Regions from separate parts of the Kribbella sp. NPDC050124 genome, predicted to be linked through region 1. Evidence: riboswitches for the same ligand, from Rfam matches in the RefSeq annotation. Region 1 holds a riboswitch; the other holds the start of a gene.
What was found. Region 1 has a riboswitch for ZMP and ZTP ahead of ACIBL3_RS30465 (glycine hydroxymethyltransferase). Riboswitches for the same ligand answer to the same signal wherever they lie in the genome.
Positions count from the first base shown of each region.

Region 2: linked by a shared signal. The riboswitch ahead of ACIBL3_RS31100 (bifunctional 5,10-methylenetetrahydrofolate dehydrogenase/5,10-methenyltetrahydrofolate cyclohydrolase) and the one ahead of ACIBL3_RS30465 (glycine hydroxymethyltransferase) in region 1 are both predicted to bind ZMP and ZTP.

Region 1 covers NZ_JBITJU010000016.1:53,394-67,893, forward strand. Annotated here, with positions in the region: gene ACIBL3_RS30460 (acyl-CoA dehydrogenase family protein) at 1-1,624, shown strand, start outside; ZMP/ZTP riboswitch at 1,621-1,702, shown strand; gene ACIBL3_RS30465 (glycine hydroxymethyltransferase) at 1,731-3,197, shown strand; gene ACIBL3_RS30470 (GbsR/MarR family transcriptional regulator) at 3,246-3,719, shown strand; gene ACIBL3_RS30475 (VWA domain-containing protein) at 3,799-5,028, opposite strand; gene ACIBL3_RS30480 (AAA family ATPase) at 5,021-5,911, opposite strand; gene ACIBL3_RS30485 (XdhC family protein) at 5,904-6,806, opposite strand; gene ACIBL3_RS30490 (aerobic carbon-monoxide dehydrogenase large subunit) at 6,822-9,197, opposite strand; gene ACIBL3_RS30495 ((2Fe-2S)-binding protein) at 9,194-9,673, opposite strand; gene ACIBL3_RS30500 (FAD binding domain-containing protein) at 9,675-10,538, opposite strand; gene ACIBL3_RS30505 (nitrite/sulfite reductase) at 11,068-12,753, shown strand; gene ACIBL3_RS30510 (phosphoadenylyl-sulfate reductase) at 12,896-13,582, shown strand; gene cysD (sulfate adenylyltransferase subunit CysD) at 13,579-14,500, shown strand, end outside.
Region 2 covers NZ_JBITJU010000016.1:189,587-204,086, reverse strand. Annotated here, with positions in the region: gene ACIBL3_RS31150 (hypothetical protein) at 26-385, shown strand; gene ACIBL3_RS31145 (NUDIX hydrolase) at 387-881, opposite strand; gene dop (depupylase/deamidase Dop) at 955-2,475, shown strand; gene ACIBL3_RS31135 (ubiquitin-like protein Pup) at 2,533-2,742, shown strand; gene prcB (proteasome subunit beta) at 2,751-3,593, shown strand; gene prcA (proteasome subunit alpha) at 3,624-4,457, shown strand; gene ACIBL3_RS31120 (NUDIX hydrolase) at 4,454-5,089, shown strand; partial or broken gene ACIBL3_RS31115 (beta-N-acetylglucosaminidase domain-containing protein) at 5,179-6,144, shown strand; gene ACIBL3_RS31110 (beta-N-acetylglucosaminidase domain-containing protein) at 6,230-7,816, shown strand; gene ACIBL3_RS31105 (GNAT family N-acetyltransferase) at 7,853-8,488, shown strand; ZMP/ZTP riboswitch at 8,494-8,582, shown strand; gene ACIBL3_RS31100 (bifunctional 5,10-methylenetetrahydrofolate dehydrogenase/5,10-methenyltetrahydrofolate cyclohydrolase) at 8,613-9,446, shown strand; gene aroH (chorismate mutase) at 10,411-10,779, shown strand; gene ACIBL3_RS31090 (prephenate dehydrogenase) at 10,787-11,851, shown strand; gene cmk ((d)CMP kinase) at 11,926-12,612, shown strand; gene ACIBL3_RS31080 (lysophospholipid acyltransferase family protein) at 12,609-13,337, shown strand; gene der (ribosome biogenesis GTPase Der) at 13,330-14,500, shown strand, end outside.

The DNA of each region.
Region 1 (14,500 bases):
GGACCCTTTCGCGGTAACGAACCAGGCCCCACCACTGCGGGGGGTGAACTTCTTCACCCGGGACGCGGCGCTCAGTGACGCTCTGCGTCCGTACGGCGGCGTCGCGGACGATCCCGGTCTGCGCCGGATCGGCGAGCTGGCCGGGTCCGAGGAGGCGCTCGCGCAGGCGTTGCCGGCGAACCAGAACCCGCCGGTGCTGCGTACCCACGACCGCTACGGGCACCGCGTCGACGAGGTCGAGTTCCACCCGGCGTGGCACTGGTTGATGGAGAAGGCTGTCGGCTTCGGGCTGCAGGCGGCGCCGTGGACCAGCGACGGGCCGTCGCCGCACCTGACGCGGGCTGCCGGGTTCTACCTGTGGTCCCAGGTCGAGCCTGGTCACGGCTGCCCGATCTCCATGACGTACGCCGCCGTACCGGCGCTGAAGGCCGACGAGCAGCTCGCAAAGGCGTGGATCCCGCAGCTCGCGTCGACGCAGTACGACGTCCGCCGGCTGCCCGCGGCGGACAAGGCGGGCGTGCTCGCCGGGATGGGGATGACCGAGAAGCAGGGCGGGTCCGACGTCCGGGCGAACCTCACCACGGCGACGCCGACCGGGAGTGACGGCGAGTACCAGCTGAACGGGCACAAGTGGTTCTGCTCGGCGCCGCAGGTCGACGTCTTCCTGGTGCTGGCGCAGGCGCCGGAGGGGCTGAGCTGCTTCGTGGTGCCGCGGGTGCTTGCCGATGGCAACCGGAACGCGTTTGCCCTGCAGCGGCTGAAGGACAAGCTCGGCAACCGGTCGAACGCGTCCAGCGAGGTGGAGTTCCACGGCACCGTCGGCTACCGGCTCGGCGACGAGGGCGCCGGCGTCCGCACCATCATCGAGATGGTCGCCGCCACCCGTCTCGACTGCGTCCTCGGCTCAGCCGCCCTCCAACGCCGAGCCCTCGTGGAAGCCACCTGGCACACCCACCACCGCTCGGCGTTCGGTGGCCTGCTCGCCGACAAGCCCGCAATGCAGAACGTGCTGGCCGACCTTGCGCTGGAGAGTGAGGCTGCGACCGCGCTGGGAATGCGGTTGGCCGCCGCGGTCGATGCCTCCGTCAACGGTGACGAGCAGGCGTCGGCGTTCCGAAGAATTGCTTTGCCGTTGGCGAAGTTCTGGGTTTGCAAGCGGACACCGTTCATGGTGGCGGAGGCGCTGGAGTGTTTGGGCGGCAACGGGTACGTCGAGGAGTCAGGGCTGCCGTTGTTGTTCCGGGAGTCGCCGCTGAACTCGATCTGGGAGGGATCGGGCAACGTCAACGCGCTCGACGTACTGCGGGCGCTCCGGCGACCGGAGTCGCTCGAGGCGTGGCTGACGGAGCTGGCCTCGGTCCAGGGCGCGGACCAACGGCTCGACGCCGCGGTGAACGACGTACTGCAAGCGCTTGCTGACATCGAAGGAGCCGAGGCAGGGGCGCGCCGGCTGGCCGCCCGGATGGCGTTGTGCCTGCAGGCTTCGCTGCTGATCCGGCACTCCACACCCGACGTCGCGGACGCGTTCGCGGCCTCCCGGCTGGCGAACGACTGGGGTGGCGTCTTCGGCACGCTGCCGAGGACCACACCGTTCCAGGCGATCGTCGAGCGCACGATAGGGTGAAGCGTCGCGACTGGCGCGCTGAGGTGGAGAACCACCGGGGAGCGAAGACCGTCGGCACCGTGCGCCTGGGTGCCTTCGACCCACTGCAACCGCAGGAGAGACAACGATGCCTCAATCCATCGACAACACCGCACCCTTCGATGCCGCCGCCGCATCGGCCGCGTACCGCAACGCGCTCGAGGTGATCGCCTCCGTCGAGCCCACGATCGCCGGTGCGATCAAGTCCGAGCTGGCCGACCAGCGCTCCTCGCTGAAGCTGATCGCGAGCGAGAACTACGCCTCCCCCGCCACCTTGCTGACGATGGGCAACTGGCTGTCCGACAAGTACGCCGAGGGCACCATCGGGCACCGCTTCTACGCCGGCTGCCAGAACGTCGACACCGTCGAGCAGGCCGCCGCCGACCACGCCAAGGCCTTGTTCGACGCCCCGCACGCCTACGTCCAGCCGCACTCCGGCATTGACGCGAACCTGGTCGCGTTCTGGGCGATCCTGGCGCAGCGGATCGAGTCGCCGGCGCTGGCCGAGGCCGGCGCGAAGCACGTCAACGACCTCACCGAGGAGGACTGGACCAAGCTCCGCAAGGCGCTCGGCGACCAGAAGATGCTCGGCATGTCGCTGGACGCCGGCGGTCACCTGACCCACGGCTTCCGGCCGAACATCTCCGGCAAGATGTTCAACCAGCACTCCTACGGCACCGACCCGGAGACCGGGCTGCTCGACTACGACGAGGTGGCGCGCAAGGCCCGTGAGTTCAAGCCGCTGATCCTGATCGCGGGCTACTCGGCGTACCCGCGGAAGGTGAACTTCGCGACGATGCGCGAGATCGCCGACGAGGTCGGCGCGACCCTGATGGTCGACATGGCGCACTTCGCCGGTCTGGTCGCGGGCAAGGTGTTCACCGGCGACTTCGACCCGGTGCCGCACGCGCACGTCACCACGACCACGACGCACAAGTCGCTGCGCGGCCCGCGCGGCGGCATGGTGCTGTGCCAGCCCGAGTACGCCGACTCCGTCGACCGTGGTTGCCCGATGGTCCTCGGTGGCCCGCTCAGCCAGACGATGGCGGCGAAGGCGGTCGCGCTGGCCGAAGCCCGGCAGCCCTCGTTCCAGCAGTACGCGCAGGCCGTCGCGGACAACGCGGTCGCGCTGGCCGACGGCCTCATGAAGCGGGGCGTCAAGCTCGTCACCGACGGCACCGAGAACCACCTCGTGCTGCTCGACGTCTCGTCGTACGGGATCACCGGGCGGCAGGCCGAGTCGGCCCTGCTGGACGCGGGCATCGTGACCAACCGGAACGCCGTACCGCGGGACCCGAACGGCGCCTGGTACACCTCCGGCGTCCGGATCGGCACGCCGGCGCTGACCACCCGCGGTTTCGGGGCCGACGAGTTCGACCGGGTCGCGGAGCTGATCGTGGACGTGCTGTCGTCGACCACGCCGACCACGACCTCGGCGGGTGCGCCGTCGAAGGCGAAGTACGTGCTGGCCGACGGTGTCGCGGACAAGACCAAGGCCGCGTCCGCGGAGCTGCTCGACAAGCACCCGCTGTACCCGGGACTCGAGCTGAGCTGACCGGCTCGAACTATCAGAACCTTGTGATAGTTGCGGTAGGGTGCGGCCATGCCGCACCCTGACCCGGCTCCGGAAGAGATCAGTCAGTTCGTCGAGCACTTCGCCGGCGTCCTGGCGAACAGCGGCGTGCCGACCATGTCCGCCCGGGTGATCGGGCGGATGCTGGTCAGCCCGACCGGCACGTTGACGTCCGCCGAGCTGGCCGAGTCCCTGCGGATCAGCCAGCCGGCGGTGTCCGGCGCCGTACGGCAGTTGCTGCAGGTCGGCTTCATCACGCGGGAGCGGATCCCGGGGTCGCGCAAGGACCACTACCGGATCCGCGACGACGTGTTCCCCGCGATCCTCGAGCGCCGCAACAGCGCGCTCGCCGAGTGGGAGTCGACGAGTCGCTCGGGGGCCGAGCTGTTCGGCCTGGACACCCCCGTCGGCCGCCGGCTGTGCGAGGCCGCGGACTACTTCGCCTTCATCCACAGGGATCTGGAGCAACTGATCAGGAGCTGGCGGGTGGATCACCCCCGATGACCCTGACCGGCCCGGAATGGCTCGGCAGCGCCGAGCGGATCGCGTTGGAGACCCGGATCATGCGCCGCCGGGTCCCGCTCTACAAGGCCGGAATCGCGGCACTCCGGCTGCTCAACCGGCTGACCGCCGTTCGGGGAGTGCCGAGGGCGGCTTCGAGGTCCTCGAGGGCGGACAGGGAGTGGGCGCTGACCACTGAGTCGCAGTACGGCCAGGCTGCGGCCATTCCCCCGACCAGTGGGCGGTAGCGCGGGCTTTGCGTTCGCGGGTTGGCCCAGACGATGCGATAGGCGATCCGGGACAGCCGCGCCAACTGCTGGCCGAGCCGGGCGGGATCACCTGTCTCCCAGCCATCGGAGATGACCAGGACCACCGCTCCACGGGCCAGCCCACGGCAGCCGTACCTGTCGTTGAAGTCCTTGAGCGCCGCACCGATCCGGGTTCCGCCGGACCAGTCCGGTGCAGCCGCCGCGGCGCGTTCCAGCGCGACCGTGGGTCGCGACCTGGCGAGCACCTTGGTAAGCCGGGTCAGCCGGGTCGCGAAGGTGAACACCTCGGCCCGTCGCCCACCCGCCGCGCAGTAGAGCAGTTGGAGCATCGCGCGGGCGTACGGCTCCATCGATCCGGAGATATCGCACAGTACAACGAGCCGCCGGTGGCGCTCGCGTCGCCTGCGCATGATCAGCCGGACTGGATCGCCTCCGGTACGTCGGGCATGCCGGAGCGTCGCCCGCAGCTCGACACGCGAGCCGTACGACGCCAGGCGGAACCGACGAGACTGGTAGGTGGGCGTGATCAGCGACAGCCGCCGCATCAGATCGGCGAGGGCCAGCAACTCGGCCGGCGAGAGTGCCGCGAAGTCGCGGGTGGCGAGCCGCTCGGTGGCGGTGGCCACCGCCCGAAACGGAACCTCGCCGGGCGGTCCGTCGTCGGGTCCGCTCTTCGTCGACGCGCCGCCGTGGAACCAGCTCGGCTGGTCAGCTCCGGATGTGCCGTGCATCGCCGGTGAGTCGCCACGGGGCTCGGGCAGAGGTACGGCGTTCGCGTCACCGCGACCGTCGGCAGGATCCGTCAGACCGCCGAACACGGCGGCGAAGACTCGGTCGAGTACGTCGATCTGCGCCGGATCGGACACCAGCGTCGCCAAAGCGCAGTGATAGAGCACGGCGCTCGTGTCCGGACGGACCAGGGTGATCGCCCGGGCGAAGCGTTCGCAGCGGTCCGGACCGACTGGCAGGCCGGCCAGGCGAAGCGCTGCTCCGAACCGGGCCACCAGAGTCGGGAGGTCAGCAACGGCGCCCGGCTCAGCCACCACCGACCACCTTGGCCAGGCCTACCGCCCGTACCGTGTCCTGATCCTCCTGGTACTTCAGCACCGCACCGAGGGTCTGTTCCGCGGCCGCGGCGTCGAACCCGTCCAGCCCGAGGACGTGCAACGCCGTCACCCAACTGATGGCCTCGGCGATCCCAGGCGGCTTCTGCAGGTCCAGTCCGCGCAGGCGCTCCACCGCGCCGGCCACCCGCTCGGCCAGAAAGTCCGCGGCGTCAGGCACCCGACGGCGGATGATCGCCGCGACCCGGCCAGTGTCCGGATAGCCGATCCAGTGGTAGAGGCATCGTCGCTTCAACGCGTCGTGCAGGTCGCGGGTGCGGTTCGACGTGAGCACGGCGACCGGCGGCAACGCCGCGCGCTGCGTGCCGAGCTCCGGAATGGTCACCGCCGACTCCGCCAGCACCTCGAGCAGGAACGCCTCGAACTCGTCGTCCCCGCGGTCCACCTCGTCGATCAGCAGCACCGCCGGCCGTGGCCCGGGATGCTGGATCGCCTGGAGCAGCGGCCGCGGCAGCAAGTACTCCGCACCGAAGAGGTCCGCGTCGTGCAGCACCTCGCCCCGAGCCTCGGCGAGCCGGATCGCGAGCAGTTGGCGCGGGTAGTTCCATTCGTACAAAGCCTCGGCAGCCGTCAGTCCCTCGTAGCACTGCAGCCGCACGAGCCGCGTGTCGAGCGCGGCGGCAAGAGCCTTGGCGGCCTCGGTCTTGCCGACACCCGGCTCGCCCTCGAGGAGGATCGGCTGTCGCATCCGGATCCCGAGAAACATCGCGGTCGCCAGCGGTTCGGCGGCCAGGTAGCCGGTCGCCTCCAGCCGGGCACTCAGCTCGGCGATGTCGGTCACCCCGGTGGCTGGGTCACTCATCGAGATAGCGCCCGGGATCGTCTGCGAAGGCCTGACGGCAGCCCGGGCCGCAGAAGTGCCAGACCTTTCCGTCGTGCTCCAGGCGCAGGCTCTCCGCCGTGACCGCGACGGTCATCCCGCACACCGGGTCGACGGCCTCGGTCGGCAGCACGGCCGGCACCGAGACCTGCCGCGCCGGCCGGGGCCGGGTGGCGATGATCTCGGCGAGCACCGACAACGCGATCTCCGGCGCCGCACGGGCCCCGATGTCCAGCCCGGCCGGGGTGTGCACGCGCGCCTTCTCGTCCTCGCTGAGGTCCAGTTCGGCGACCACCGCGTGGCCCCGCCGACGGCTGGCTACCAGGGCGACGTACGGAATGCCGGCCCGGACAGCCCCGGCGAGCACTCGCTGCTCGTGCCTGCCGTGGGACGCGACCACGACCGCGGCCGTATCCGCCGGGAACGGCTCCTCGGGGTCGCCGGTGGCGCGAACGTCGTACCCCAGCGCCTCCCCCACCTGGACCAGCGCACGGGCGATCGGCGCATCACCGAACACGTGGACGAGCGTCGCCGGGATCATCGCCTCCAGGAAGATCTCCAGGGTTCCGCCGGACAGGCAAGGGTTTCCGACGGTGACCAACCCGTCCTCGACCACCTCCCGCTCGTCCGCCGCCGGGGTGATCCGCAGCAGCGTCGACTCGCCGGTCTCGAGCAGCCGCAGCCCCTCCAGCCGGACGGTGGACTCGGCGCAGGTTCCGCCGACGAACCCCTCGAGCGTTCCGTCGGGCAGGAGCAGCGCACTGTCACCGGCCTTGGCACTGGTCGGGCGTTCCGCGCGGACCACGGTGGCCACGACGTACGGCGTCCGCCCGGACCGCAGGTGGTTCGCGCGAAGCTGCAGGTCGGATCGGGTCATCTCTCTGCACCGGCGTTAGGTGATGGCCAGGTCGGTGCGGAACGGCCGGCCCTGGATGGCGCGCCACACGTTGGCCGGGGTAAGCGGCATGTCCACGTGTCGTACGCCATGCGGCTGGAGCGCGTCCACCACCGCGTTGACGACCGCCGCCGGTGAGCCCACTGTGGCGGACTCCCCGACGCCCTTGGCCCCGATCGGATGGTGCGGCGACGGCGTGACGGTCTCCCCGAGCTCCCACGACGGGCACTCCATCGACGTCGGCAACAGGTAGTCCATGAAGGTCGACCCGAGATGGTTGCCGTCGTCATCGAAGGCCATCACCTGCATCAGCGCCATCCCGACGCCGTCCGCAAGGCCGCCGTGCACCTGCCCCTCGACGATCGTCGGGTTGATCCGCACCCCACAGTCGTCCACGGCGACGAACTTCCGCAGCGTGACCTTCCCGGTGCCCGGGTCGACGTCGACGACGCAGATGTAGGCGCCGAACGGGTAGGTGAGATTGGGCGGGTCATACACGCACGTCGCGTCCAGGTGCCCCTCGACTCCTTCCGGCAGCTCGAGCCCGGAGTGTGCGGCCATCGCGATCTCCTGGATCGTCCTGCCCTGGTCCGGATCGCCCCTCACGAACCATCGGCCCTTCTCCCACTCCAGGTCGTCCGGCGACACCTCGAGCATGGCGGAGGCAACGATGCGAGCCCGCTCGCGCACCTTGCGCGTCACCACGGCCGTGGCCGCCCCGGACACCGGCGTCGAGCGCGAGCCGTACGTCCCGAGCCCGAACGGCGTCTGGTCGGTGTCGCCGTGCACCACCTCGACGTCGTCCGGTGAGATGCCGAGCTCCTCGGCGACGATCTGGGCGAACGTCGTCTCGTGGCCCTGCCCCTGCGACTGCACCGAGATCCGCAGGACCGCCTTGCCGGTCGGGTGGACGCGGAGCTCGGCGCCGTCGGCCATACCGAGGCCGAGGATATCCATGTGCTTGCGCGGCCCCGCACCGACCGCCTCGGTGAAGAAGCTGACGCCGACACCCATCAACTCGCCGCGCTCCCGCTTCTCGGCCTGCTCCCGGCGGAGATCGGCATAGCCCACCATGTCCATGGCGAGCTGCAGCGCCCGCGGGTAGTCGCCCGAGTCGTACTCCCAGCCGGTCGGCGAGTTGTACGGGAACTGCTCCGGCCGGAGCAGGTTCTTCATCCGCAGCTCGGCCGGGTCCACGCCGAGCTCGGCGGCCAGTACGTCGACCATCCGCTCGACCAGGTAGACGGCTTCGGTAATCCGGAACGAGCACGCGTACGCGACGCCGCCAGGCGCCTTGTTCGTGTAGACGCCGGTGACGTCGCAATGCGCCGCCTGGAGGTCATACGAACCGCTGAACACGTGGAAGAAGCCCGCCGGGAACTTCGTCGGCTGCGCGGTGCCGTTGAACGCCCCGTGATCGGCGAGCACCTTGACCCGCAGACCGAGGATCTTGCCGTCCGGCGTGGCGGCGATCTCGCCGTGCATGTGGTAGTCCCGGGCGAACCCGGTGCTCATCAGGTTCTCCGACCGGTCCTCCACCCATTTCACCGGCTTGCCGGTCACGATCGAACCGACGATCGCGAGCACGTAGCCGGGGTAGACGGGGACCTTGCCGCCGAAGCCGCCGCCGATGTCGGGCGAGATCACCCGGATCTTGTGCTCGGGCAACCCGGCGACCAAGGCGTACACCGTCCGGTGGGCGTGCGGGGCCTGGGTGGTCGACCAGAGGGTCAGCTTGCCGGTGACCTTGTCGAAGTCGGCCACCGCCCCGCAGGTCTCCAGCGGCGCGGGGTGCACCCGGGGATACAAGATGTCCTCGGCAACGACCACCTCGGCCGACTCGAACACCGCGTCGGTCCGGGCCCGGTCGCCGGCCTGCCAGTCGAAGATCCGGTTGTCGGTCCGGCCCTCGAGGTCGTCGCGAATCACCGGGGCGTCCGGGTCGAGAGCGTGGCGGGCGTCGGCCACCGCGGGCAGCGGCTCGTAGTCGACGTCGATCAGTTCGAGCGCGTCGCGGGCGGCGTACCGGTCCTCGGCGACGACGAACGCCACCTCCTGCCCCTGGAAACGCACCTTGTCGGTCGCCAGCACCGCCTGGACGTCGTACGACAGAGTGGGCATCCACGCCAGGTTCAGACCTTCGAGCGTCTGGCCGGTGATGACCGCCTTGACCTTCGGGTGCGCCTCGGCGGCCGTCGTGTCGACGGACGTGATGCGGGCATGCGCGTACGGGCTGCGCAGGACGGCGCCGTACAGCATGCCGGGCAGTTGTACGTCGTCCACGTAGTTGCCGCGTCCCCGGATGAAGCGCGCGTCCTCCTTGCGGATCATCCGTCCGAAACCCATCGGCGTCCGCTCGCCGGTCGCGGTCATGTCGTCACCTTCTCGGCCGCGGGGTGCTCAGCGGCCCAGCGGACCGCCCGCACGATGTTCTCGTAGCCGGTGCAGCGGCACAGCTGACCCGAGATGGCCTCCCGGATCTCCGGCTCGGACGGCTCGGGGTTGTGGTCGAGCAGCCAGCGGGCGGTCATCATCATGCCCGGCGTACAGAAGCCGCACTGCAGGCCGTGGCACTCCACGAAGCCCTGCTGCACCGGATCGAGTTCCCCGTCGCGTTCCAGCCCTTCGACTGTACGGACCTCACGGCCGTCCGCCATCACGGCGAACACTGTGCAGGACTTGACCGGGCGGCCGTCCAGCCACACCACGCAGGTGCCGCACTGCGAGGTGTCACATCCCCAGTGCGTGCCGGTCAGACGCAGCGTGTCGCGGAGGAAATGGACCAGGAGCAGCCGCGGCTCGACATCGTGGGTGTACTCCTGCCCGTTGACCGTCACCGAGATCTGCATGTCATTCCTCCTGACCCCGCGCCCGGGCCGCGGCCCGGCGCAGCGCCCGCGTCGTCAACTCGCCCGCGAGGTGGCGCTTGTAGTCGACCGGACCTCGCTGGTCCGCCCACGGGTTGCAGTGCTCCGCGGCGAGCCGCCCGGCCTCCACGAAGCTTGCGTCTGTCGCGGGCTGCCCGCGCAGGAAGTCCTCGGCCTCAGCAGCCACGAAATGCTCGGCTCCGACGGCGGTCAACCCGATGCCGGCATCCTCGACAACGTCGCCGTCGAGCCACAGTACGGCGCCGGCCCCGGCCACAGCCCAGTCGCCGGTACGGCGCTCCACCTTCTCGTAGGCACTGCCGCCGCCGGGCCGGATCGGCACCCGTACCTCGACCAACAGCTCCCCCGGCTCCAGCACCGTCTCGTACGGCCCCAGATGGAACTCCCGGATCGGGACTGTCCGGGTACCGCCCGGTCCGCGGATCACCGCGGTCGCACTGACGGCGGCGAAGGCGGCGGACAGGTCCTCGGCCGGATCGGCCTGGCACAGCGATCCACCCACCGTGCCCCAGTTGCGGACGACCGGGTCGGCGATGACCCGCTCGGCGTCGGCGAAGATCCGGAAGTGTTCGCCGACCACCGCGGAGGCGAGCAGTTCCGCATGGCAGAGCAGCGGACCGATCAGCAGTTCGTCGCCCTCGACGCGCAGGTACGACAGTTCGGTGATCGGGTTGATGTCGATCAGCGCCTCAGGTCTCGACAGGCGCAATCTCATCATCGGGATCAGGCTGTGACCGCCGGCGACCACCAGGGACTCCGGACCGTAGCGGCCGAGCAGTTCGATGGCTTGTTCGACGCTGGTCGCCCTGGCGTACTCGAAACTCACAGGTACCTGCATGCATCCCCCCGGACTCGGTCGGACGCGCCCCGGGCTGAGGCTGGTCAACGTTCAACTACTTGCATGGTCCCTCCGCCGCCCCCCGACCGCAATCAGCCAGACCCCGCCGATGTGAGCCATCTCTCGGTCGGCAGCTGATCGGTCGCGGGACCGTCGACAGGGAGGAAATGCGCCCGAAACAATCCCGACCAGGCTGCTAGACATAGCCACATCGTGAGATTTGGTCTCACGATGCAGGATTGGGAGTTGATTTGTCAGGCGTTGACGCTGACGCTTAACACCATGCTCGCTGCCCGCTCCACTCATCTCGTAGGTCGGATTCACGTCGACCTCGGGCGGATGCGCAGCGCCATCTGTTGTCCTTCGATGTTCTGACAGCCACCCCGCCGGGCCAACGACGGCCCCCTGATCACCCCGATCACCGCTGGGTGCGCACCGCGGAACGCATCGAACCGACGACGCTTCGATACCGCAGCCCGCGGACGCACCTGTCACGAGGACAAGGACACCCTCCCGGATGACTGGCGTCACGTCTGCTCCCCGCAAGCCCGCCCGCCCCCGCAAGGGCAAGGGCGAAGGTCAGTGGGCGCTCGGCTATCGCGAGCCGCTGAACAAGAACGAGGAGAACAAGAAGAACGACGACGGCCTCAACGTCCGGGCCCGGATCGAGAACGTCTACGCGCATCGCGGCTTCGACTCGATCGACCCCGCCGACCTGCGCGGCCGGTTCCGCTGGTGGGGGCTGTACACCCAGCGCAAGCCCGGCATCGACGGCGGCAAGACCGCCACGCTGGAGCCGGAGGAGCTGGACGACCGCTACTTCATGCTGCGGGTCCGGATCGAGGGCGGCCAGCTCAGCACCGAGCAGCTGCGGGTGATCGCCGAGGTCTCCAGCACGTACGCGCGCGACACCGCCGACATCACCGACCGGCAGAACATCCAGCTGCACTGGATCCGGGTCGAGGATGTGCCGGCCATCTGGCAGAAGCTCGAGGCTGTCGGGCTCTACACCACCGAGGCGTGCGGCGACGTGCCGCGGGTGGTCATCTCCAGCCCGGTCGCCGGGATCGCCGCGGACGAGATCATCGACCCGACGCCGGCCATCGACGAGATCGTCGAGAAGTACATCGGGTCGGCGGAGTTCTCCAACCTGCCGCGGAAGTTCAAGACCGCGATGACGGGTCACCCGTCACACGACGTCGTACCGGAGGTCAACGACATCGCCTTCGTCGGGGTCGTCCACCCCGAGCACGGGCCGGGCTTCGACCTGTGGGTCGGCGGCGGCCTGTCGACGAACCCGATGCTCGCCCAGCGGCTGGGCACCTGGATCCCGCTGGACGAGGTCGCCGAAGCCTGGTGGGGGGTCACCAGCATCTTCCGCGACTACGGGTACCGGCGGCTGCGGAACCGGGCCCGGCTGAAGTTCCTGATGGCCGACTGGGGTGCGGAGAAGTTCCGCGAGGTGCTCGAGGAGAAGTACCTCAAGCGCAAGCTGATCGACGGCCCGGCGCCTGAGGTCCCCGCGGTCCAGGGCGACCACGTGGGCGTCTACCAGCAGAAGGACGGCCGGTACTTCGTCGGCGTCGCGCCCGTGGTCGGCCGAGTGTCCGGCAGCTCGCTGGCCAAGGTGGCCGACGTGGTCGCCGCGCACGGGTCGGACCGGATCCGGACCACCGCGCAGCAGAAGCTGATCGTGCTGGACGTCGAGGAGTCGAAGGTCGAGTCGCTGGTCGAGCAGCTCGCCGAGCTCGGCTACCAGGCCCGGCCGTCGGCGTGGCGGCGGAACACGATGGCCTGCACCGGGATCGAGTTCTGCAAGCTGGCGATCGTCGAGACCAAGGCCCGGGCCGCGCAGCTGATCGACGAGCTCGAGCAGCGGATCCCCGAGCTGGACGTCCCGATCACGGTGAACGTGAACGGCTGCCCGAACTCCTGCGCCCGGATCCAGGTCGCCGACATCGGCCTCAAGGGCCAGCTGGTCCGCGACGACGACGGCAACCAGGTCCCGGGCTACCAGGTCCACCTCGGCGGCGGCCTCGGCCTGGACGCCGGCTTCGGCCGCAAGCTGCGCGGCCACAAGGTCACCTCGGCCGCTCTGGCCGATTACGTCGAGCGCATCACCCAGAACTACCTGAAGGAGCGCAACGAGGGCGAGCGCTTCGCCCAGTGGGTCACCCGAGCAGACGAGGAGGCACTTCAGTGAGCGAGCGAGCAGCACCGTTGTACTGCCCTTATTGCGGGGACGAGGACCTTCGTCCTTCCGAGGAAGGGCACGGCGCTTGGGAGTGCCGGCCGTGTGCACGGGTGTTCCAGCTGAAGATGATCGGACTGCGGGTGACGGTGGAATGAGTACTGATCTGAAGACGCTCGCCGAAGAGGCGAACGAACGACTAGCCGACGCCTCGGCGCACGAGCTGCTGGCGTGGGCGCGGGAGACCTTCGGTGACGAACTGGTGGTGACCGCCTCGATGGCAGACGGGGCACTCCCCCACCTCGCAGCCGAGGCGGCCCCCGGTGTCGACGTACTGTTCCTCGACACGGGCTACCACTTCGCCGAGACGATCGGCACCCGCGACGCGGTGGCGGCGACGCTGCCGATCAACCTGGTCAACGCCACCCCGAAGCAGACGGTCGCCGAGCAGGACGCCGAGTACGGCGAGAAACTCCACGACCGCGACCCGAACAAGTGCTGCGCGCTCCGCAAGGTCGAGCCGCTCAACCGGTACCTGTCCGGCTACAAGGCCTGGGTCACCGGCATCCGCCGCGAGGAGGCGCCGACCCGGGCGAACACCCCGGTGGTCGAGTACGACGAGAAGCGCGACATGGTCAAGCTGAACCCGATCGCGCCGTGGACCCAGGAGGACCTGGACACCTACATCGCCGACAACGGCGTGCTGGTGAACCTGCTCCAGTACGACGGCTACCCGTCGATCGGCTGCGAACCGTGCACCCAGCGCGTCGCCCCCGGTGAGGACCCGCGCAGCGGCCGCTGGGCCGGCACGGGCAAGGTCGAATGCGGGCTGCACACATGACCGCCACGATCGACACGCCGACCGAAACCATCGCCGCCCCGGAGGAACCCCTGAACACCACGACCGTCACCGAGCTGGACGCGCTGGAGAGCGAGTCCATCCACGTGTTCCGCGAGGTGGCGGCGGAGTTCGAGCGTCCGGTGATCCTGTTCTCCGGTGGCAAGGACTCGATCGTGATGCTGCACCTGGCCCGGAAGGCGTTCGCGCCGGCCGGTGTCCCGTTCTCGCTGCTGCATGTCGACACCGGCCACAACTTCCCCGAGGTCCTGGCCTACCGCGACGCCACGGTGAAGGCGCTGGGGTTGCGGCTGGAGGTGGCCAGCGTCGAGGAGTACATCGCCGACGGCCGGCTGCGGGAGCGCTCGGACGGCACCCGCAACCCGCTGCAGACGATTCCGTTGCTGGACGCGATCAACGGGCACCGGTTCGACGCGGTGTTCGGTGGTGGCCGCCGCGACGAGGAGCGGGCCCGGGCGAAGGAGCGGATCTTCAGCCTGCGCGACGAGTTCGGCCAGTGGGACCCGCGCAACCAGCGTCCGGAGCTGTGGTCGCTGTACAACGGCAAGCACCGCCCGGGTGAGCACGTGCGGGTGTTCCCGTTGTCGAACTGGACCGAGCTGGACGTGTGGCACTACATCGAGCGCGAGCAGATCGCGCTGCCGAGCATCTACTACGCCCACCAGCGGGACGTGTTCGAGCGTGACGGCATGCTGCTGGGCGTCGGCCCGTACTCCCAGCCCCGCGACGGCGAGACCGTCACCAACCGGGTGGTGCGCTACCGCACCGTCGGCGACATGTCCTGCACCGGCGCCGTCGCCTCGACCGCGTCGTCGGCAGCCGAGGTGGTCGTCGAGGTGGCGGCCAGCGAGCTGACCGAGCGTGGCGCGACGCGCGCCGACGACCGGGTCAGCGAGGCCG
Region 2 (14,500 bases), 140 kb from region 1:
CATCCGTCGGCGGTACCTTTTCGGTATGGGGACGGACGAGGTGCGCAAGGACCTGCGGGCGGCTGCGGCCGCGCGGCAGGAGCTGGGGCCGGAGTACGAGGACGCGATCATCGAGAACTTCCTCGAGAAGCTCGACGCGCGCGAGGCCGCGCGGCACGGTCAGGACCGCGAGTTCCGGCAACGCGAGCAGGTCCTGGAGGCGGTCGGCCTCAAGCGCCGCGAGACCGATCCCGGCGGCCTGGCGCTCGCGATCATCTCCGTCATCGCCGCCATCCCGGTCACCGCGATCGCCGCCGAGCTCACCGGCCTGCCGGGCATGATCGTCAGCTGGGCCGGCCTGGTCGGCATCAACCTCGCCCGCAACACCCGCCGCAACCCCAGCTGACTCAGACGAGCGTCCGCACGTACGGGCCCAGCAGCGCTGTCGTGTCCGGCACGAAGGGCCACTCGTCCAACCGCCGTACGAGCTCCTCAGGGGCCATCCAGGCGCCCCAGGAGACCTCCTCCGGCTGATGGGTGACCGGGCCGTCCCAGACGCACGTGTAGAGGTACGCGTGGTAGTTGGTGGACTCGTCGGCGTAGTCGCCCTCCGGCAGCTTCACCAACCCGGCGCCGGTGATCCCCAGCTCCTCGGCCAGCTCCCGTACGACGGCGTCGTACGGGTCCTCGCCGGCGGCTATGACACCACCCGCGGCGAAGTCGTAACACGCCGGGAAGACGTCCTTGGTCGGCGTCCGGCGGTGCACGTAGATCTCACCGGCCGGATTCCGGACGAGTACGCCGGTCGCGGCGTGGCGCAGATTGTCCCGGCGCATCACCGACCGCGGCGCCGACCCCTTGACACGGTTGTCTTCCCCCAGGATCGCCACGATTTCGTCCACGCGGGCAGTTTCACACGTAACCCTGTGGACACGGCAACCGCGTTAGGGGCCGGTACCGCGTAGGCTCGTTCGCATGAGTGTTCGGCGGATCATGGGGACCGAGACCGAGTTCGGAATCTCGGTCCCAGGCCAGCCCGGGGCGAACCCGATGCTGACCTCGAGCCAGGTGGTGAACGGTTACGCCCAGACGCAGCCGCTTGCGCGCAAGACCAGGTGGGACTTCGACGAGGAGCACCCGCTGCGGGACGCGCGCGGCTTCGACCTGAGCCGGGAGGTGGCCGACTCGAGCCAGCTCACCGACGAGGAGACCGGCCTGGCGAACGTGATCCTGACCAACGGCGCGCGGCTGTACGTCGACCACGCCCACCCGGAGTACTCGGCGCCCGAGACGACCAACCCGCGGGACGTGGTGGTCTGGGACAAGGCCGGCGAGCTGGTGATCATGGAAGGCGCCCGGCAGGCGCGGCAGATCCCCGGCGCGCCGCCGCTGAACCTCTACAAGAACAACACCGACAACAAGGGCGCGTCGTACGGCTCGCACGAGAACTACCTGATGCGCCGCTCGACCCCGTTCGCGTCGATCGTCCGGCACCTCACCCCGTTCTTCGTGAGCCGTCAGGTAGTCACCGGCGCGGGCCGGGTCGGGATCGGCCAGGACGGCACCGCGCACGGCTTCCAGATCAGCCAGCGGGCCGACTACTTCGAGGTCGAGGTCGGCCTGGAGACGACCCTGAAGCGGCCGATCATCAACACCCGCGACGAGCCGCACGCGAACCCGGACCGCTACCGCCGCCTGCACGTCATCATCGGAGACGCGAACCTCTCCGAGATCTCGACGTACCTGAAGGTGGGCACCACCAGCCTGGTGCTGTCGATGATCGAGGACGGCTGGCTGACCGACGACCTGAGCGTGGACCGCCCGGTCACCGCGCTGCACGAGATCAGCCACGACCCGAGCTGCGCCCACCTGATGACGCTGAAGGACGGTCGCAAGCTGACCGCCGTGCAGCTCCAGACGGAGTACCTGGAGCAGGCCCGCAAGTACGTCGAGGACAAGTACGGCGACGACGCGGACCGGCAGACCAAGGACGTGCTGCACCGCTGGGAGCAGGTGCTGGACCAGCTCGCCACCGACCCGATGAAGCTGGCCGACCAGCTGGACTGGGTGGCCAAGCTGAAGCTGCTGCAGTCCTACCGCGACCGCGACGGCCTGGAGTGGGACGACCCGAAGCTGCACCTCATCGACCTGCAGTACGCCGACCTGCGCCCGGACAAGGGGCTTTACTACAAGTTGATCAAGGCCGGCCGGATGCAGCGGCTGGTGACCGACGAGGAGATCCGGATGGCGGTCTCGCACCCGCCGACGGACACCCGCGCCTACTTCCGCGGCCGCTGCATGCAGCAGTACGCGCCGCAGGTCGCGGCCGCCTCCTGGGACTCGGTGATCTTCGACCTGCCGGGCAAGGAGTCGCTGCAGCGGATTCCGACGTTGGATCCGTTGCGGGGCACGAAAGCGCATGTCGGAGCACTTTTGGACCAGTGCGACACCGCGAGTGACCTGGTTCGCACCATTACTGGGGGTGCCGCCGGGTAGGGTCGCTATAGAAGGCCGGTTGGGCGGCCTTCCATGCGGTTCGAGGAGGTGTGTGCCATGGCGAAGGACGGCGGTCAGCAGCACAAGCAGCCGAAGCGTTCGTCGACCGAGGAAGAGGTCGAGCAGGTCGAGGCGTCGGAGGACGTCCAGGAGCGCAAGGAGCGGCTCGACGAGGACGTCGACTCGATCCTTGACGAGATCGACGAGGTGCTCGAGGAGAACGCCGAGGAGTTCGTCCGCGGGTTCGTGCAAAAGGGTGGGGAGTGAACCGCTCGATGACATTCGATGCCTCCGGCCGGTTGCCGGAAGCCTTCCTGACCCCAGGCGGCTCGTCGTTCATGGACTTCCTGGCCGGGCACGCGCCCGACCTGTTGCCGGGACGGCGCAGCCTGGGGTCGGCCGACTTCTCCGCCGACGTCCCGCACGGTACGACGATCGTCGCGGCCACCTTCCCCGGTGGCGTCGTGATGGCCGGCGACCGGCGGGCCACGATGGGCAACATCATCGCCCAGCGTGACATCGAGAAGGTGTTCCCGGCCGACGAGTACTCCGCGGTGGCGTTCGCGGGCTCGGCCGGGTTCGGGCTGGAGATGGTGCGGCTGTTCCAGGTGGAGCTCGAGCACTACGAGAAGCTCGAAGGCACCACGCTCAGCCTGGACGGCAAGGCCAACCGGCTGAGCGCGCTGATCCGGGGCAACCTGGCGATGGCGATGCAGGGCCTGGCCGTGGTGCCGCTGTTCGCGGGCTACGACGAGGACATCAAGGGCGGCCGGATCTTCTCCTACGACCCCACCGGCGGTCGGTACGAGGAGACCCACTTCCACAGTGTCGGCTCGGGTTCGCTGTTCGCCCGGGGCGCGCTGAAGAAGCTCTACCGCGAGGACCTGTCCGCGAACGACTGCGCCACGGTGGCGATCCAGTCGCTGATCGACGCCGCCGACGACGACTCGGCGACCGGCGGTCCGGACATGCTGCGGCGGATCTTCCCGGTGGTCGGTGTGGTCACCTCGGACGGCTACCAGCGGCTGCCCGAGGACGAGGTGGCCGACATCGTCGACCGCGCCTGGGCCGAGCGGCACAACCGTCCCGACGGCCCGGCTTCCGGCTCCTTGACCTGACCCATCGACTGATAGAGGACGACACCTTCGATGAGCGTTCCGTTCTACGTCTCGCCCGAACAGCTGATGCGGGACCGGGCCGACTTCGCCCGGAAGGGCATCGCCAAGGGCCGCAGCGCGATCGCGCTGCAGTACGCCGACGGCATCCTGTTCGTCGCGGAGAACCGGTCGCCGGCGTTGCACAAGGTGGCCGAGATCTACGACCGGATGGCGTTTGCCGCGGTGGGCCGGTACAACGAGTTCGAGAACCTGCGGATCGCCGGCGTCCGGCTGGCCGACATGCGCGGGTACTCCTACGACCGGCGCGACGTCACCGGCCGGGCGCTCGCCAACGCCTACGCGCAGACGCTGGGCGCGATCTTCTCCTCCGGCGGTGAGAAGCCGCTCGAGGTGGAGATCCTGGTCGCCGAGATCGGCGCCAGCGGCGCCGAGGACCAGATCTACCGGCTCACCTACGACGGCTCGATCGCGGACGTCCGCGGGTACGCCGTGATGGGCGGGCCGGCCGAGCAGGTCGCGGACTACGTCGGCGAGCACTACCAGGAGGGCATCTCGCTGGCGGGTGCGCTCCGGCTCGCGGTGGACGCGCTCGGGCACGACAGCAACGAGGTCCGGGAGCTGACCCCGGACCAGATCGAGGTCGCGGTGCTGGACCGGACCCGGAGCCAGGCGCGCAAGTTCAAGCGCATCTCGGAGGAGACGCTCGCGCGCATCCTGTCCGAGTCCCGCCCGGACACCACCCCGACCGAACCCCCGGCCGACACCGCCGAGGCCACCCCGTCCGACGACAGCCCGGTAGCCCCACCGGAGGACGACGCCCCTGTCGCCCCACCGGAAGACCCGGACGACAACCGCCCCCTGTGACGGACGCACCAGCCGATCGGCACCCGGCCGCCGCGGACGACAACTCCGCGGCGGCCGGCTCCGTCAATCACGCGCGGGTCGGGGATCCCGAGGATTGGGTGTTGGTGGGGGAGCAGCCCGGGTTCAACGGGTTCTTGACGGTCAATCAGCGGCGGTATCGGTTGCCGGATGGGCGGGAGGTGGATTGGGATGTGTTCGGGCCCAAGACTGCTTCGGGGATCACGTCCGGGATCACGGTGCTGCCGTTGACGCCGGAGGGGAAGGTCGTGACGATCCGGATCTTTCGGCCGGGGCCGGATCAGGTGGTCACCAATCTGCCCGGTGGGCTGGTCGAGCCCGGTGAGGACCCGGCGCTGGCCGGCGTCCGTGAGCTCGAGGAGGAGACCGGCTACACCTGCGAGTCGTTCGAGCTCGTCAGCTGGAACTGGTCGGCGGCCTCCTCGGTCTACCGCAAGTACGTCGGCATCGCGCGCGGCTGCCGTCCGGACGGCAATCAGGCGCTGGACGAGTTCGAGGACTGCGTCCCGGTCGAGCTCACCGTGACCGAGTTCCGCGCCGAGCTACGCACCTCCGGCGCCATGACCGGCATCGACGCCGCCTACCTCGCCCTAGACCACGCCGGCCTGCTCTGACTGAAACTGGTCAGGCCAGGCGCTTGACGAGCAGGTCTGCGCACTGAGTGGATAGGAGGTGCACACCCCTTCCGCCCGAGGAGTTGCTCATGCGCCGGTTCGTCCTCCCCGCACTCCTGCTGCTCGCCGCCCAGACCCTGTCCGTTCCGGCTGCCTCGGCCGACGTCACGAGAGAGGCGGCGCCGGTGTCGCCTGAGCCTCAGCAGACCACCAGCCGCCCCGACGGCTTCACCCTCGGCCGGACAGTCGGCCTGGTGCACGGTCCGACCACGGATCCGGACGCCGAGCGCGTCGTCCGCGAGACCCTCGAGCGCGCCGGCGTCCAGACAGTCCGGAATGAGCCGGCTGCGGTGACCATCTGGCTCGGCGGGAACGACCCGGCGCTGCGGCAGTTGGACGTGGAGCCCGCCAAGGGATTGCCGGCCGAGGGGTATGTGCTCGCCGCCGGCCAGAAGACCGTCGTACTCGACGGCGTCGACACCGACGGGACGTACTACGCGGCCCGGACGTTCGCACAGCTTGTCCAGGGCAACCAGATCGCCGGCGTCGAGATCCGCGACTGGCCGACGATGCGCTACCGGGGCTCGATCGAGGGCTTCTACGGTACGCCGTGGTCTCACTCCGACCGGCTCGACCACGTCGACTACCTTGGCGCGCACCGGATGAACACCTACGAGTACGCGCCGAAGGACGACCCGTACCATCGCGAGCAGTGGCGCGACCCGTACCCGGGCGACAAGCTGGCCGAGCTCGGCGAACTGATCGAGCGGGCCCGGAGCAACAAGGTCGACTTCACCTTCGCGCTGTCGCCCGGGTTGTCGATCTGCTACACCTCCGACAGCGACTACCAGGCGCTGATCGCGAAGTTCGAGGCGCTCTACGCACTCGGTGCGCGGGCGTTCAACGTGCCGCTCGACGACATCGACTACAACACCTGGCACTGCCCGGCGGACCGGGAGAAATACGGCACCGGCGGCGGTGCGGCCGGCCAGGCGCAGAGCGAGCTGCTGAACCGGATCCAGCGCGAGTGGGTCGCCGCCAAGCCGGACCTGGCGCCGCTGCAGATGGTCCCGACCGAGTACTACAACGTGTCGGAAACGCCGTACAAGAAGGGCGCTGCGGGAGCGGCTGGACAGCGCGGTGGTCGTGCACTGGACCGGGATCGGCGTCATCCCGCGCACGATCACGACCGCACAAGCGGCCCAGGCGAAGGCGGTGTTCGGGCACGACATCCTGATCTGGGACAACTACCCGGTCAACGACTACCTGGCCGGCCGGATCCCGCTGGCCGACTACAGCGGCCGCGAACCCGGTATCGCGCAGCACGTCGCCGGCGCGATCTCGAACCCGATGAACCAGGCCGCGGTCAGCAAGCTCGCGCTGTACTCGTTCGCCGAGCTCGGGTGGAACCCGGCCAAGTACGACGAACAGGCCTCCTGGCACCGGGCGATCGCCGAGCGCGCCGGGGGAGACCGCATGACGATCGCGGCGCTCGACGTCTTCGCCGACCTGAACACGTACGACTCGACGCTGCATCCGGAGAAGGCGCCGGTGCTGGCCGCCCGGACCGCGGCGTTCTGGAAGACCTGGGCAGCTGGCGACCAGGAGGAGGCGATCGCGGCGCTCGAGCCCTACTTCAACGCGATCGAGAAGGCACCCGCGCAGCTCAGGGCGGGAGTGGAGGATCCGGCCTTCGCCGACGAGGCGAAGGCGTGGCTCGATGCGACGGTGTTGTGGGGTCAGGCGCTCCGGCGGTCGCTGCGACTGCTCGACGAGGTGGCCGATGGCAACGGTGCGGCCGCCTGGGCGAGCCGGCAGCGCATCGACGCACTGGTTGCCCAGGCCAAGGACATCCGGGACGTCCGGCTGCCGCATTCCAACACCTACCCGCGCATCGGTGAGGGTGTCGCCGACGCGTTCCTCGCCGAGGCCGGCCGGGTGCACGACCAGTGGATGGGCATCGAGCCCGGACGTACGGCGTCCAGCTCGCAGGGCACGTACGCCGAGAACGTCCCCGATCGAATGGTCGACGGCGACGAGTCGACGTACTTCTGGAGCAACGGCGCTCCCGTCGCCGGGGATGAGATCCGCGTCGACCTCGGCACGGCCCGGGCGATCGGCGACGTCGCCGTACTGATGGGGAAGTCGGGCAGCCCGAACGACTACATCCACTCCGGCGTGCTGGAGTACTCGACCGACGGCTCCAGCTGGACTGAGCTCACCCGGGCGACCACGGCCGAGGTGCGCTTCACCGCCGCCGTGACCGCCCGCTACGTCCGCTATCGTGCGATTGTCGACAATCCTTCGTTCTGGCTGGTGGTCCGGGAGTTCGCCGTCCAGGTCACCGACGGCTCCGAGTTGGTGCTCACGGCAACAGGTACGCCGGCGCCCGCCGAAGGGTCGTCGTTGTCCGATGCGGTCGACGGCAACGTCGGTACGGCGTACGTCGCGGGCAGCGCACCAACCGCGTCGGACGCGCTGACCGTCGAACTGTCGTCGCCAACGTCAGCCGACCGGATCACGGTGCTGCAAGCTGAGGGCTCGGCTGCGGCAGGGCGAGTCGAGGTCCGGACGAGCGCCGGCTGGCAGGACGTTGGACCGGTGAAGCAGCCCTACAGCCCGGTGCAGCTGCCGGCTACCACGATCGAGGGGATCCGGATCGCGTGGGCGGCCGGCGCCGTACAGCCGCGGGTGCACGAGGTGATTGTGCACCGGGCCGGGAATTAGGTTGCCCGCGATCGCACCGGGCCAGAGGATGGCCCGGTGCTGATCGACCACTGGCCGCTGCGCCGCCTCCGGCTGACCACCGAGCGCCTCGTCCTCCGCCAGCCCGATGAGGAAGAGCTCGCCGACCTGGCCGACGTCGCGGCCAGCGGGGTGCACAAGCCAGGGGAGCGGCCGTTCCTGACCCCTTGGACGGATGCGCCGCCCGCCGAGCGAGCCCGGGGCGTGATGCAGGGGTACTGGGGCTCGCTGTCCTCGTGGAGTGCGCAGGACTGGGCGCTGCAGCTCGGTGTGTTCAGGGAGGGAACGCCGATCGGGATGGTCGCGCTGCGGGCCCAGGACTTCGCCATTCTCCGGGAGGTGAAGACGTGGTCCTGGCTCGGTCTGCCGCACCATGCCCAAGGCTTCGGCACCGAGGCGCGCCGTGCGCTGCTGCATCTCGCGTTCGAGGGGCTGGACGCGGTCGCGGCGCTGACAGAGGTGTTCCAGGACAACGCAGGCTCGCAGGGCGTGTCCCGGAAGCTGGGGTACCAGCCGGACGGGATCTCGCGGGACGTGCTGGACGGCCGGCCAGTGATTTCGGACCGGCTCCGGCTCACCCGGGAGAACTGGCAGCCTGCCGGCCGGGTCGAGGTCAGCGGGCTGGCGGAGTGCCGGTCCTGGTTCATCGCGTAGGCTGAACGGCGGACCGCGACTGGCGTTGAGGTGGAGAACCACCGGGGAACGGTCCGCCGGAGAACCGGCTGAGCCGCGCGCCTGGGCACCCGACCTGATGTCGACGCCCGAAGGAGCGCGCCGTATGACCAACCTGATGATCGGCACCGACCTGGCCGCCGAGATGGTGGCGAAGGCCGCCGACCGTGCCCGGGTCCTGCAGGAGCAGACCGGAGTCCAGCCGACCCTCGCGACTGTGCTGGTGGGCGACGACCCCGCGTCGGCGACGTACGTCCGGATGAAGCAGAACCGGTGTAAGAAGGCCGGCATCGGGTCGCGCAGCGTCGTCCTGCCCGCCGAGACCACGACCGAGTCGCTTGTCGCCGAGCTGCAGAAGCTGTCCGGCGACCCGGAGGTGCACGGGATCCTGCTGCAGCACCCGGTGCCGGGGCACATCGACGAGCGGGCCGCGTTCGAGGCGATCGACCCGGCCAAGGATGTCGACGGGGTGACCATGCACGCGTTTGCCGCGATGGCGTTCGGCGAGCCCGGGTTCCGGTCCTGCACGCCGGGCGGCATCCTGCGGCTGCTCGAGGCGTACGACGTACCGCTCGCCGGAGCGCACGCGGTCGTCATCGGCCGCAGCCCGATCCTCGGCAAGCCGGCCGGGATGTTGCTGCTGGCATCCAACGCCACCGTCACCTACACCCACTCGCGGACCACGAACCTCCCGGAGATCGTCCGGACCGCCGACATCGTGGTGGCGGCGGTCGGCAAGCCGAACTTCGTCCGCGGTGACTGGCTGAAGCCCGGCGCGGTGGTGGTCGACGCCGGCTACAACGAGGGCAACGTCGGCGACGTCCACTTCGACGAGGCAGCCGCCGTGGCGAGCCTGGTGACCCCGGTACCCGGCGGCGTCGGCCCGATGACGATCGCCCTCCTCCTCGAACAAACCGTCGACGCAGCCGAACGCCTGTAACCCGACCTGATCGCCCGAGGGAGATGCTTCCGGGAAGGACACTGCCTCCGGCCGCGGCTGTTCGTCCGGCCGCCTTCGGCGACGCGCCGAGCCGAGTTGAGGTCGTCGGCGACGGACGAGGTGATCGGCTACGGGCAACCTGGAGCGGCAATCGGATGCCGACGCTGGGGAGCATTGCCCACCCGAATCGCCCAGGAATCCTCCCCATCCCGGCCACGCCGCCGCACGACCGGAGGTTGGTTCGCCGAGTTGTGGAATTCGGTTGCAGATCCGCCCGCCAGACAGCCGAAATCGACGACTCGGCGACATCGCCGACACCAGCGCGTTCCGGTGGCTCGCCGATTTTCCCCTGGGTCACCAGCTCGCGCACGGCGGCGGTCCCTGCCGATGACCAGCCGCGAAGGCGGTGTCCGGCCCACTTGGCCACCTTCGGCGGCGCGCCAAGCCGCGGTTCGGCTGAAGGTGGTCGGCTCGGGAAGGTGTTCTGGACACTCGCAGGGACCGGCCTATGGGCTCCGCGCCGAACCTGGGCACCACCAACCGGCAGTGGGCATTCCGGGGGATATCCCCTGACGCGCTGCCTTCTCCCCTCGTATGAGAGGGGAGAAGGCAGCATCCGAGGGGAGATCCCCTCGAACGTGGCGGGGGGCTAGGGCACGACTCGGGTTCGGGTGACTGTTGTGTGTCGCGACGTTCCCGCATGCGCCGGTCGGAGTTGGTCCCGCGCTGGAGGTGATCGGCGACGGGAAGGTGTTCCGGGATGCACGCGTCCATCGGCCGTGGCTGTTGTTCTGGCCGCATTCGGCGGCGGGCGGAGTCGAGTTGTGGCCGGAGGTGATTGGCGCTGGGGGGCGCGTGGCGCCGCGGGAGGCGGTGTCCTTGCGAGCACGCAATCCGAGACGCGTGTCCGCGCTTTGGCGGGACTGTCCTAGGGTTGGGCCTAGACGACCAAGGAGGCGGGCACGTGGCGGTACGGGCGATCCGGGGTGCCACCCAGCTGGAGGTGGACGAGCGCGAGCACCTGCTCGAGCGGTCCGCCGAGCTGGTGAAGGCGGTCCTGGAGGCGAATGATCTGGGCCACGAGGACCTGATCAGCATCCTGTTCACCGTCACGCCGGACCTGCGGTCGGAGTTTCCGGCGGTGGCGGGCCGTCAGATCGGGCTGACCGACGTACCGCTGATGTGCATGCAGGAGATCGACGTGCCGCACGCGCTGCCGCGGGTGGTGCGGATGATGGTGCACGCGGAGACGCCGCGGTCGCGGGAGAAGATTCAGCACGTCTACCTGCACGGCGCCGTTGCGCTCCGTCCAGACCTGACTGGCGCCCAGTGAGGGCCTCGTGACCGAGCTGCGCGGGCCGGTCCGGATCGTCGGCGCCGGACTCATCGGCACGTCGATCGGACTCGCGCTGGGCCGGCTGGGCGTGGTCGTGGAGCTGGTCGATGCGGACCCCGATAACGCGCTGATGGCCGAGCGGATCGGTGCCGGCTCCCGCCTGGTCGAGATCGAGCCGCAGCTCGTGGTGGTCGCCGTACCGCCGGATCACATCGGCCGCGTGGTCGCCGAGCAGCTCGAGCAGACCGACGCGATCGTCACCGACGCGGCGAGCGTGAAGTCCAAGCCGCTTGCCGATGCGCGCCGGCTGACTTCCGACCTCAGCCGGTACGTCGGCAGTCACCCGATGGCAGGGTCCGAGCGCAATGGGCCGCTCGCCGCCCGCGCGGACCTGTTCGACGGCGCGACCTGGGCCATCACCCCGCACGAGACCAGCGCGCCGGAGGCCATCGAGCTGGTACGGCGACTCGCCGAGGCGTCCGGTGCACGGACAGTGGAGCTGTCGGTCGAGGACCACGACCTCGCAGTTGCCCGGGTGTCGCACCTGCCGCACCTGATGTCGGCCCTCGCCGCCGGGACGCTCGCGGACGCGCCGGACTCGCACCTGCAGCTGTCCGGGCAGGGCGTCCGGGACGTGACCCGGATCGCGGCCGGCGACCCGAAGCTGTGGACCCAGATCGTGTCCGCCAACTCGTCCGCCCTGACCGGCCTGCTGGAGCAGATCCGCGGCGAGCTCGACCGGGTCCTGGTTGCCTTGGGCAAGGAAGAGGCCGGTGAGGAGCTGACCTCGATCCTCGGCCTGGGCGTCTCCGGCGCGGTCCGGGTGCCGGGCAAGCACGGCGCCCCGCACATCGACCTGGTCTCCGTGCTCGTCACCATTCCCGACCGGCCGGGGCAGCTGGCCCGGCTGTTCGCGGACGCCGCCGAGTCCGGGGCCAACGTCGAGGACCTGCGTATCGACCACAGCCCGGGCCGCCCGGTCGGTGAGGTCGAGCTGGCCGTCAAACCCGGGTCCGTCGACCAGTTGGTCGCCGTACTGACCGAGCGTGGCTGGGTGGTACACCGGTAGGCACGGCCTTGCGTCGGGGCTTGCGTCCGGGCTTGCGTCCTGGATTGTCCCCGGGCGCGGGTAATCTCTGGGCCATGATCATCGCTGTGGACGGCCCGAGCGGGTCCGGCAAGTCGAGCACCGCCCGAGGTGTCGCCACCAGACTGGGGCTGCGGTACCTCGACACCGGTGCGACGTACCGCGCGGTGACGTGGTCGGCGCTCGAGCACGACCTCGATCTGGACGACACGGCCGTCGTGGCTGAGCGGGCGCGTCAGCTCCGGCTGGAGGTCAGCACCGATCCCGGCAAGCAGTATGTGATCGCCGACGACATCGACGTGACGGGCGCGATCCGGGAGCCGCGGATCAGCGAGAGCGTCAGCAAGATCGCCACGAACCTGGACGTCCGCAAGGAGCTGATCCGGCGCCAGCGGGCCATCATCGACGACGCTCAGCCGACCGGCGGGATCGTGGTCGAGGGCCGCGACATCGCCACCGTGGTCGCCCCGGATTCGGAGCTGAAGGTGCACCTGACCGCCGACCAGGACGCCCGGATGGAGCGCCGCGGCGCCGAGCTGGCGGCCGGCGCGGTCACCGCCGAGCAACTGCGGGACCAGATCGTCCGCCGCGACGCCGACGACGCCACCGTCTCGCAGTTCCTGGTGGCCTCGGACGGCGCGGTCACCATCGACTCGACCCATCTGTCCCTGGAGGAGGTCATCGACGTGATCAGCAGACTCGCGAAGGAGGCCGAGGCCGCCCCTCGCGACAGGGAGTCATGACAGCTGAATTGACCGGGCACCTGGAGCTGCCCCGGACCGATGACCTGCCCCGGCTGCCGTATCGGCTCGCGCTGCCGGCTCGCAGGTTCGCCAAACCGTATTTCCAGCGCAAGTACCGGCTGACTGTCCATCACGAGGACTTGTTCCCGCGGACCGGTTCGGTGCTGATGTCCCCGAACCACTTGAGCCTGCTCGACGGACCGCTGCTGGGCGCGATCGCGCCCCGGATGCTGCACCAACTCGGCAAGATCGAGGCGTTCGGCGGGCTCCAGGGGCGCTTCCTGCGGCGGATCGGCCAGATCCCGGTCGACCGGTCGGCGTACGACGTCCGCGCGATCCGGCAGTCCATCCAGGTGCTGCGCGACGGGCGGGTGCTGAACATCTACCCGGAGGGCACCCGCGGCGCCGGTGACTTCGGCCGGATCCGGACCGGCGTGGCGTACCTGGCGATGGTGACCGGCGCGCCGATCCTGCCGGTGGCGCTGCTCGGGACCAGGCTGCCGCACGGCTCCGTGGAGGCCTTTCCACCGGCCGGAAGCCGGATCGACGTGGTCTATGGCGAGCCCTTCACGATCGACCGCGTACCCTTTCCGAGGAGGCATTCCGACGTACGGGCGGTTGCCGACCAGATCGGCGACGTGCTGCGGGCTCATGTCAGGGCGGCCGTCGAAGCCACCGGCCACCCGCTCCCGGGCGCGCCAGACGTGAAGGATCCTGATGAGTGACCTGCCCACCGGCTACGACTTTGCCGAGCCCACCCACGAGCGTGAGGACACCGGCCCGCTGCCCGTGCTCGCGATCGTCGGCCGGCCGAACGTGGGCAAGTCCACGCTGGTGAACCGCATCATCGGTCGCCGCGAGGCGGTCGTCGAGGACACCCCGGGCGTCACCCGGGACCGGGTCTCGTACGACGCCAACTGGGCCGGCCGCGGCTTCACGGTCGTCGACACCGGCGGCTGGGACCCGGACGCGGTCGGGATGGCCGCGCTGGTCGCCGCCCAGGCCGAGGTCGCCATCAACGCCGCCGACGCGGTGCTGTTCGTGGTGGACGCCACGGTCGGCATCACCGACGCCGACGAGGCGGTCGTCCGGGTACTGCGGAAGTCCGGCAAGCCGGTCGTACTCGCCGCGAACAAGGTCGACGACCAGCGGGTCGAGTCCGAGGCGATGAACCTGTGGAGCCTCGGCATCGGCGAGCCGTTCCCGGTGTCGGCGATGCACGGCCGAGGCACCGGCGACATGCTGGACGCCGTACTCGCCGCACTGCCGGAGGCGCCGCCGGAGCGGGACGCCGAGGCCGGCGGGCCGCGCCGGATCGCGATCGTCGGCAAGCCGAACGTGGGCAAGTCCTCGCTGTTGAACAAGGTCGCCAAGGAGGACCGCGTCGTCGTCAGCGACGTCGCCGGTACGACGGTCGACCCGGTGGACGAGCTGATCACGCTCGGCGGCCAGGAGTGGCGGTTCATCGACACGGCCGGCATCCGGCGGAAGGTGAAGAACGCCAGCGGCCACGAGTACTACGCCTCGCTGCGAACCAATGCGGCGATTGAGCGCGCCGAGGTGGTCGTCGTGGTCATCGACGCCTCCGAGGTGATGTCCGAGCAGGACATCCGGATCATGAACGCGGTCGAGGAGGCCGGCAAGGCGCTGGTGATCGCGTACAACAAGTGGGACCTGGTCGACGAGGACCGGCGCTACTACCTGGAGCGCGAGATCGACCGTGACCTGGTGCAGTTCCGCTGGGCGCCGCGGGTGAACATCAGCGCGCTCACCGGCCGCCACATGGAGAAGCTGGTGCCCGCTATCGAGGCGGCGCTGGAGGGCTGGCAGACCCGCGTCCCGACCGGCCAGCTGAACGCCTTCCTCGGCCGCCTGGTCGCCGCCCACC